DNA from 2 places in the Variovorax sp. GW823-FHT04F07 genome. Region 1 is predicted to be linked to the other one. Evidence: predicted binding sites of a transcription regulator. Region 1 holds the regulator's gene; the other holds the start of a gene.
What was found. Region 1 encodes sigma-54, which starts transcription at its own class of promoters, with help from an activator protein. Its sites were predicted from a motif close to TGGCANGNAANCTGCTTT; they were not measured.
Positions count from the first base shown of each region.

Region 2: AC1RAA_RS19955 (pilin) is a predicted target of sigma-54. The motif match lies at 1,799-1,816, and genes of this name have one in related genera.

Region 1 covers NZ_JBXAIG010000009.1:111,762-115,169, reverse strand. Annotated here, with positions in the region: gene lptA (lipopolysaccharide transport periplasmic protein LptA) at 1-651, shown strand, start outside; gene lptB (LPS export ABC transporter ATP-binding protein) at 648-1,442, shown strand; gene rpoN (RNA polymerase factor sigma-54) at 1,460-3,052, shown strand; gene AC1RAA_RS29105 (phospholipase D family protein) at 3,063-3,408, shown strand, end outside.
Region 2 covers NZ_JBXAIG010000004.1:181,856-185,263, reverse strand. Annotated here, with positions in the region: gene pilV (type IV pilus modification protein PilV) at 1-206, opposite strand, end outside; gene AC1RAA_RS19960 (GspH/FimT family pseudopilin) at 260-919, opposite strand; gene AC1RAA_RS19955 (pilin) at 1,223-1,741, opposite strand; gene AC1RAA_RS19950 (3',5'-cyclic-nucleotide phosphodiesterase) at 1,944-2,747, opposite strand; gene AC1RAA_RS19945 (CHASE2 domain-containing protein) at 2,777-3,408, opposite strand, start outside.

The DNA.
Region 1 (3,408 bases):
TTGCTGGCCGGTGCCGCCTCGGGCGCCCTGGCCGAAACCGCCGACCGCACCAAGCCGATGAACATCGAGTCCGACTCGATGCGCTACGACGACCTGAAACAGACCAGCGTGTTCACCGGCAACGTGCTGGTCACGAAGGGCACGATCATCATCCGCGGCGCGCGGCTGGACGTGCGCCAGGACGCCGAGGGCTACCAGTACGGCGTGGTCACGGCGGCGCCCGGCAAGCTGGCCTATTACAAGCAGAAGCGCAACGCCGGCGACGAGTGGATCGAGGGCGAGTCGGAAGTCATCGAGTACGACAGCCGCGCCGACAACGTCAAGTTCATCCGCCGCGCCGTCATGCGCCGGCTGATCGGCGCCACGGCCAACGACGAGAGCAGCGGCGCGCTGATCGTCTACGACCAGAGCAACGACACCTACACCGTCAACGGCTCCCTCGTGCCGCCGAACGCCGGCGTCTCGGCGGGCGGCGGCGGCCGCGTGAAGGCCATCCTCACGCCGAAGGCCGCCGCGGCCCCGGCGGCGGGCGGTTCCGCACCGGCAGCCGGCGGCAAGAAGCCTGCGGCCCCGGCACCCACCCCCGCGCCCGGCGCCGGGCTGCGCCCGAGCACCACGCTGGGCGGCCCCGAAGGGGAAGGGCGCAAGTGATCGAAACCGCAGGAACCCAGACCGCCGACGGCATTCCGGGCAGCCGCCTCGTAGCGCGCGGCCTCAAGAAGAGCTACGGCAGCCGCACGGTCGTGAAAGACGTCTCGCTCGATGTGCAAAAGGGCGAGGTCGTCGGACTGCTCGGCCCCAACGGCGCGGGCAAGACCACCTCGTTCTACATGATCGTCGGGCTGGTGCGCGCCGACGCCGGCGAGATCACCATCGACGGCGAGCCCATCGCCCACATGCCCATCCACCGCCGCGCGCGCATGGGCCTGAGCTACCTGCCGCAGGAGGCCTCGATCTTCCGCAAGCTCACGGTCGAGGAAAACGTGCGCGCCGTGCTCGAGCTGCAGCGCGAGCCCGACGCCAACGGCCGCATGATGCCGCTGACCAAGCAGCACACCGAAGAGCGACTGGCCGACCTGCTGGCCGACCTGCGCGTGGACCACCTGCGCGATTCGCCCGCGCTCGCGCTGTCGGGCGGCGAGCGCCGCCGCGTTGAAATTGCACGCGCGCTGGCCACGCAGCCGCGCTTCATCCTGCTGGACGAGCCCTTCGCCGGCATCGACCCGATCGCGGTGATCGAGATCCAGCGGATCATCAGCTTTCTGAAAGAGCGCGGCATCGGCGTGCTCATCACCGACCACAACGTGCGTGAAACGCTGGGCATCTGCGATCACGCGTTCATCATCAGCGACGGGCACGTGCTGGCACAAGGCACACCCTCGGAGATCGTCGACAACGCCGAGGTACGCAGGGTGTACCTGGGCGAGCACTTCCGCATGTAAGGGAGGGTCGCGTCTCCATGAAGCAAGGGCTGTCCCTTCGCGTCTCGCAGCATCTGGCCTTGACGCCACAGCTGCAGCAGTCGATCCGGCTTCTGCAGCTCTCCACGCTCGAACTGAGCCAGGAGGTGGAGCAGATGCTGGACGAGAACCCGTTCCTCGAACGCACCGCGGAAGAAGCGGCGCGCGAGGAGTTCGGGCTCGATGCTGTCGACACGCCCGTGCCGCGCGACGATGGCGGTGAAACCGGCGAAGGCGATTTCGCCCCGGGGCCGACCAGCAGCGCGACGACCACCGCCAGCGAAACCACGTCCACGCCCGAATCCGATGGCCCCGCCGCCGAGATCACCGAGCGCGAGCCCGACTGGGAAGGCGACGGCACCGTCGAGATGGCACCCGACGACAGCGAGTGGGGCAGCGACGCACCCGCACGCCAGAACAACCTGGGCGACGACGAGCGCGCCGACGCCACCGAGCTCGCGCGCAGCCAGGAGTCGCTGCAGTCCTTCCTGCACCGCCAGGCGCTGAGCCTGCGGCTCAACGAGAACGACTGCGCCGCGCTGCGCTTTTTGATCGAATCGCTCAACGACGACGGCTACCTCGAAGACTCGCTGCCCGCATTGGCCTCGGGCCTGGCGGGCGACGACAACGACCAGTTCGACGACCTCGTGCACCACTTCCAGGTGGCGCTCGGCCTGCTGCAGAGCCTGGAGCCCGCCGGTGTCGGCGCGCGCGACCTCGGCGAATGCCTGAGCATCCAGCTGAAAGCACTCGCGAACGAAGACGAGACCGAGGCCGAAGCGCTCATCCGCAAGACCGCCATCGCGATCTGCAAGCAGCCGATGGAGCTGCTCGCGCGGCGCGACTTCAAGCGCCTGGCCACGCTCACGCGCACCAACGAAGAGCTGGTGCGCTCGGCGCTGCAGATCATTGCGCGCCTGGAGCCCAAGCCGGGCCGCCGCTTTGTCGACGTCGAACGCAACATCGTCATCCCCGACGTGATCGTCACCAAGACCGGGCGCGGCACCAACGTGAAGTTCCGCGTCATGCTGAATCCCGAGGTCATGCCGCGCCTGCGCGTGCACGACATCTACGCCGGCGCGCTCAAGTCGCACAAGGGCGAGGGCAGCCAGGCGCTGTCGCAGCGGCTGCAGGAGGCACGCTGGTTCATCAAGAACATCCAGCAGCGCTTCGACACCATCCTGCGCGTGAGCAACGCCATCGTCGAGCGCCAGAAGAGCTACTTCGTGCACGGCGAGCTGGCCATGCGCCCGCTGGTGCTGCGCGAGATCGCCGACGAACTGGGCCTGCACGAGTCGACCATCTCGCGCGTGACCACCGCCAAGTACATGGCCACGCCCTTCGGCACGGTCGAGCTCAAGTACTTCTTCGGCTCGGCGCTGGGCACCGAGACCGGCGGCAACGCGTCGAGCACGGCAGTGCGCGCGCTGATCAAGCAGTTCGTGAGTTCCGAGAGCATCAAGAAGCCGCTGTCCGACAGCCAGATTTCCGAGATGCTGAAAGAGCAGGGCATCGAGTGCGCGCGCCGCACCGTCGCCAAGTACCGCGAAGCGCTGCGCATCGCGCCCGCCAATCTGCGCAAGGCACTCTAGAAGACCGACGATGACGAGCCGCCTGCTGTCGCGCTGTGGGCATTGGGTGGTCGTCGTCGCGGCGGCGCTGCTGTTTGCCGGCTGCGCAACGCTGCCCGACGACGCACCGCGCCCGCCCACCAAGGCCATCGCCGTCTCGACCGACACTGCGCTCGGCAAGATCGCGCTGGCCTCGCAGCCCGACCCCGACCTCAGCGGCTTTCGCCTGATGCCCGGCGGCGACTTCGCCTTCGACACGCGGCTGCAGCTGGCGCGCCGCGCGCAGCGCACGCTCGACGTGCAGTACTACCAGATCGAGAACGACGAGACCGGCCGCTACCTGCTGCGCACCCTGCGCGATGCGGCCCAGCGCGGCG
Region 2 (3,408 bases), on a different contig from region 1:
TTCGCAAAGCCGGAGAGATTGGCTCGGGCGCGCTCCGTGTAGTCGGTCACCAGGCTCAAGCCGGTGGCCCGCATGCGGGAGAACTGGTTGTACTTGATGGCCGAGGACGTGAGCCCCGCCATGCCGAACAGGGCAACGGCCAGGATGACGATGGCCACCAGCACCTCGATGAGGGTGGCGCCTCGTTGTCTGTTGTGGGTTTTCATGTCCGTGAAGAGAGGGCGGGGCTGTCCAGGTACGGCCGAGCTGTCGGGCGACCTCATCCCTCGTTGCTATCGCAGTCGGTCGCGTTCGCTACGTAGCGGACACGACCAGGCTTGGTGATGCAGAGGGCCTTGCGCGCCCACGGCGTGGCGCTGGCACTGCTGAAACCGGTGGCGTCGATGTCGATGCCGTTGGCAGCGCCGTTCAGCAGACCGTTGGGCATGAAGACAAAGCGCCCTGCGGTCTTGAGCTTGATGGACGCGATGCCGGAGGGCTCCACCTGACGAAGCAACAGCTCATCGCCGTTCGTCGAAGAAAAGTCGTTGTTGGCGTCGCGATCGTTGTTGACGAACACGATCCAGCCGCTGGCGTAGCCTTTGGCGCCCGCGGCGGTCTCACAGGCGGTGGCGGTGCTGGACGCCACCCGGCACACAACAACCGGGCGTCCACGCGCAATCGCCTCGGTGCGCGCAATGCGCAGCGAGCCGGTCAGGGCGTTGACGGTATTGGAAGCACGCCACTGGTTGACGAAGCGCGACATCGAAGGGGCGGCAATGCCGAGCAGGATCGCCAAAATGGAGAGCGTGACCAACAGTTCGATGGCTGTCAGACCGCGTTGGCGACGCGAGGGCTGAAGACCAAGGCATGCCGCGCACAAAAGCCCACGCGACTCGTGCTCAATAGCTTGATTGGCCGGCCGGAGAGGTTTTTGCACTTGTTTAAGAATGTGTCTTTATGTGACTTTCAATGCTATGCGATGCATTCGATCAGCAAATGCCGCACATCGCGCAACAGCAACCGCTTGGCGGCATCCAGCAAATTTGAACAACGCGGATCAAGATGCCGGTTGTCTCGCTGGTCTTGGCCTGCCTGCAAAACCAGCAAGGATGGCCTTACCCCCGCCATCCATAGACGCCCCGGCGCAGTTCTCAAACCGCGTAAAGCGCCGCGCTCAAAGACAGCACCGCGCAGACGCAAAAAAGCCGCCCGAAGGCGGCTCTTTGGAATGCCTCAGGGCTTAGCGGCACGAACCCGGGGCGTACTTGGCAGCATTGGCGGTCGAGGTGCACTTCCACTCGAACACTTGGGTGCCTTGGCCGCCGCCGGCAGCGTTCAGAGCATAGGCGGTTGCGGTGCCGGCAACTTGATAGCTAGGCGTCAGAACGATGGTATCGGTCGCGGCGAACGTCGTGCCCAAGTTGGCCGCATGCGGAACCACGGTGATCGCGCCCGTGGCGCCATTCGTAGAGATGGACTGGACCATCTTGGTGGGGGTCGTCGCATCGCAGCCAAAGGCATTGGCGTTCGCGGCGTTGGAGAGCGTTGCGGCCGCGTCCATGCTTTGGATCGTTTCGCTAATCGTCGTGCGGCATTGCGATGCGGCCAGAACCACTTCAGACATGCGGGCCTTGATGGTGTAGTCCTTGTATGCCGGCAGAGCCACCGCAGCCAAGATACCAATGATCGCCACAACGATCATCAATTCGATGAGGGTAAAGCCGGCTTGTGCGCGGCGAGCGAGAGTGCGACGGTTCATTCGATTAACTCCAGGTTGGTTTGTAGAGCCCGGGAACCAGCCCGGAGCGAGGAACCTTCCGCAGCATCCGTGCCACCCAGCTTCCCCACCCTGCAGCCCTCGACCAGGCCGTCTTTGGTCACAAGATGGTTACATGATGTGACACAACTCGCACTCAGATGCCAATTGTGTCGACAAATTTGTCATGCCCGACCGGGCCCTATCAGAAGGTCAGCACTCCATCCGCCTTGAGCCAACGGATGTCCCGCTGCGCCAACCCAGCCACCTCCCGCCCCGCCAGCATCTCGATCTGGCTCATGATTTCTTCGGTCTCCGCCGGCTTGGTGTGGGTGATGTAGATCGGGTATTGCTTCCCCGGATCGATGTGCGCCAGCTCGTGCGCCAGGGCCACCGGCGACAGGTGAAGGCTGCGTTCGGCCAAGGCTTCTTCGCGGGAGCTGAAGGCGGTCTCGATGACCAGCATCGCCACGTCGATCGCATTGATGCGCTCCCAGAAGGGCGGGTTGCGTTCGGTGTCGCCGCTGAAGACCCAGTGGGCGCCGCCTTCCGCCCGGCGGATGGCGAAGCCGCAGGCCGGCACGGTGTGGACGGCCGGCAGCACCTCGATCAGCTTGGGGGCGTCGCTGCCCAGCTCGAGGCGTTGCCCGACCGTGATCTCGTGGAAGCTCACGAACGGCGATTCGGGGCTGGGAATGCGTTCGAAATTCGGCCAGATGACGTTGTTGAACACATGCGCCCGCAGTGCGTCGATGGTGGCCGCCAGGGCATGCACGCGCAAGGGCCGAGTGCGGCGGCTGCCGACGGCGTCGAGCATCAGGGGCAGGGCGGCGATGTGGTCGAGGTGCGAGTGGGTGAGCACCACGTCGTCGATGGCGGCCATCTCGTCGAGGGTGAGGTCGCCGACGCCCGTGCCGGCGTCCACGAGCAGGTCCGCATCGACCAGGAACGAGGTGGTGCGGCAGTCCTTGGCGATGGCGCCCGAGCAACCCAGCACGCGAACCTGCATTGTGGAAGACCCCTTGTATGCGTCTGTCGTCATTTGGTGTCGAACCGGGTGGCGCCGTCCCAGTCCGGGTCTTGCGGGCGAAGCGCCATCGAGGCTAAACGCTGGGCGTAGAGCTGGTAAAGGACTTTTTTCGCATCCGCGGCGAGCAGGGGAGCCAGCAAGTTCCGGCCCAGCGCCCAATCCTGCCGGCGGTAGGCGGCGAGCACCTGGCTCCAGCGGTCGAGTTGCTGCCGTGTGTCCTGCGCCTCGGCTGTGGCTTCCGGCGCGAGCGGGGTGTAGATGGCGACGGCCTGGGCCTTGCCCTTGACGCGCACGCTGTCGAGTTCCTGCCAGACGAACCCGGGCGCCGCCTCGCGGGTGGCGCCGCTGGCAACGATCTCGACCCCGTAGTGTCCGCTCAGGCCCTCCAGCCGGGACGCGAGATTGACCGCGTCCCCAACCACGGTATAGCTGCGGCGCGCGGTCGAGCCCATGTCGCCGACGCTCATGAGGCCGCTGTTCAGGCCGATGCCCGCGCTGATCTCGGGGCGGCCGTTGGCGCGGTGCTGGCGGTTGATGTCGTGCACGGCGGCGGCCATGTCGATCGCCGCCTGCACGGCGAGCGCGGCGTGGCCGGGCGTGTCGATGGGCGCGCCCCAGAAGGCCATGACGCAGTCGCCCA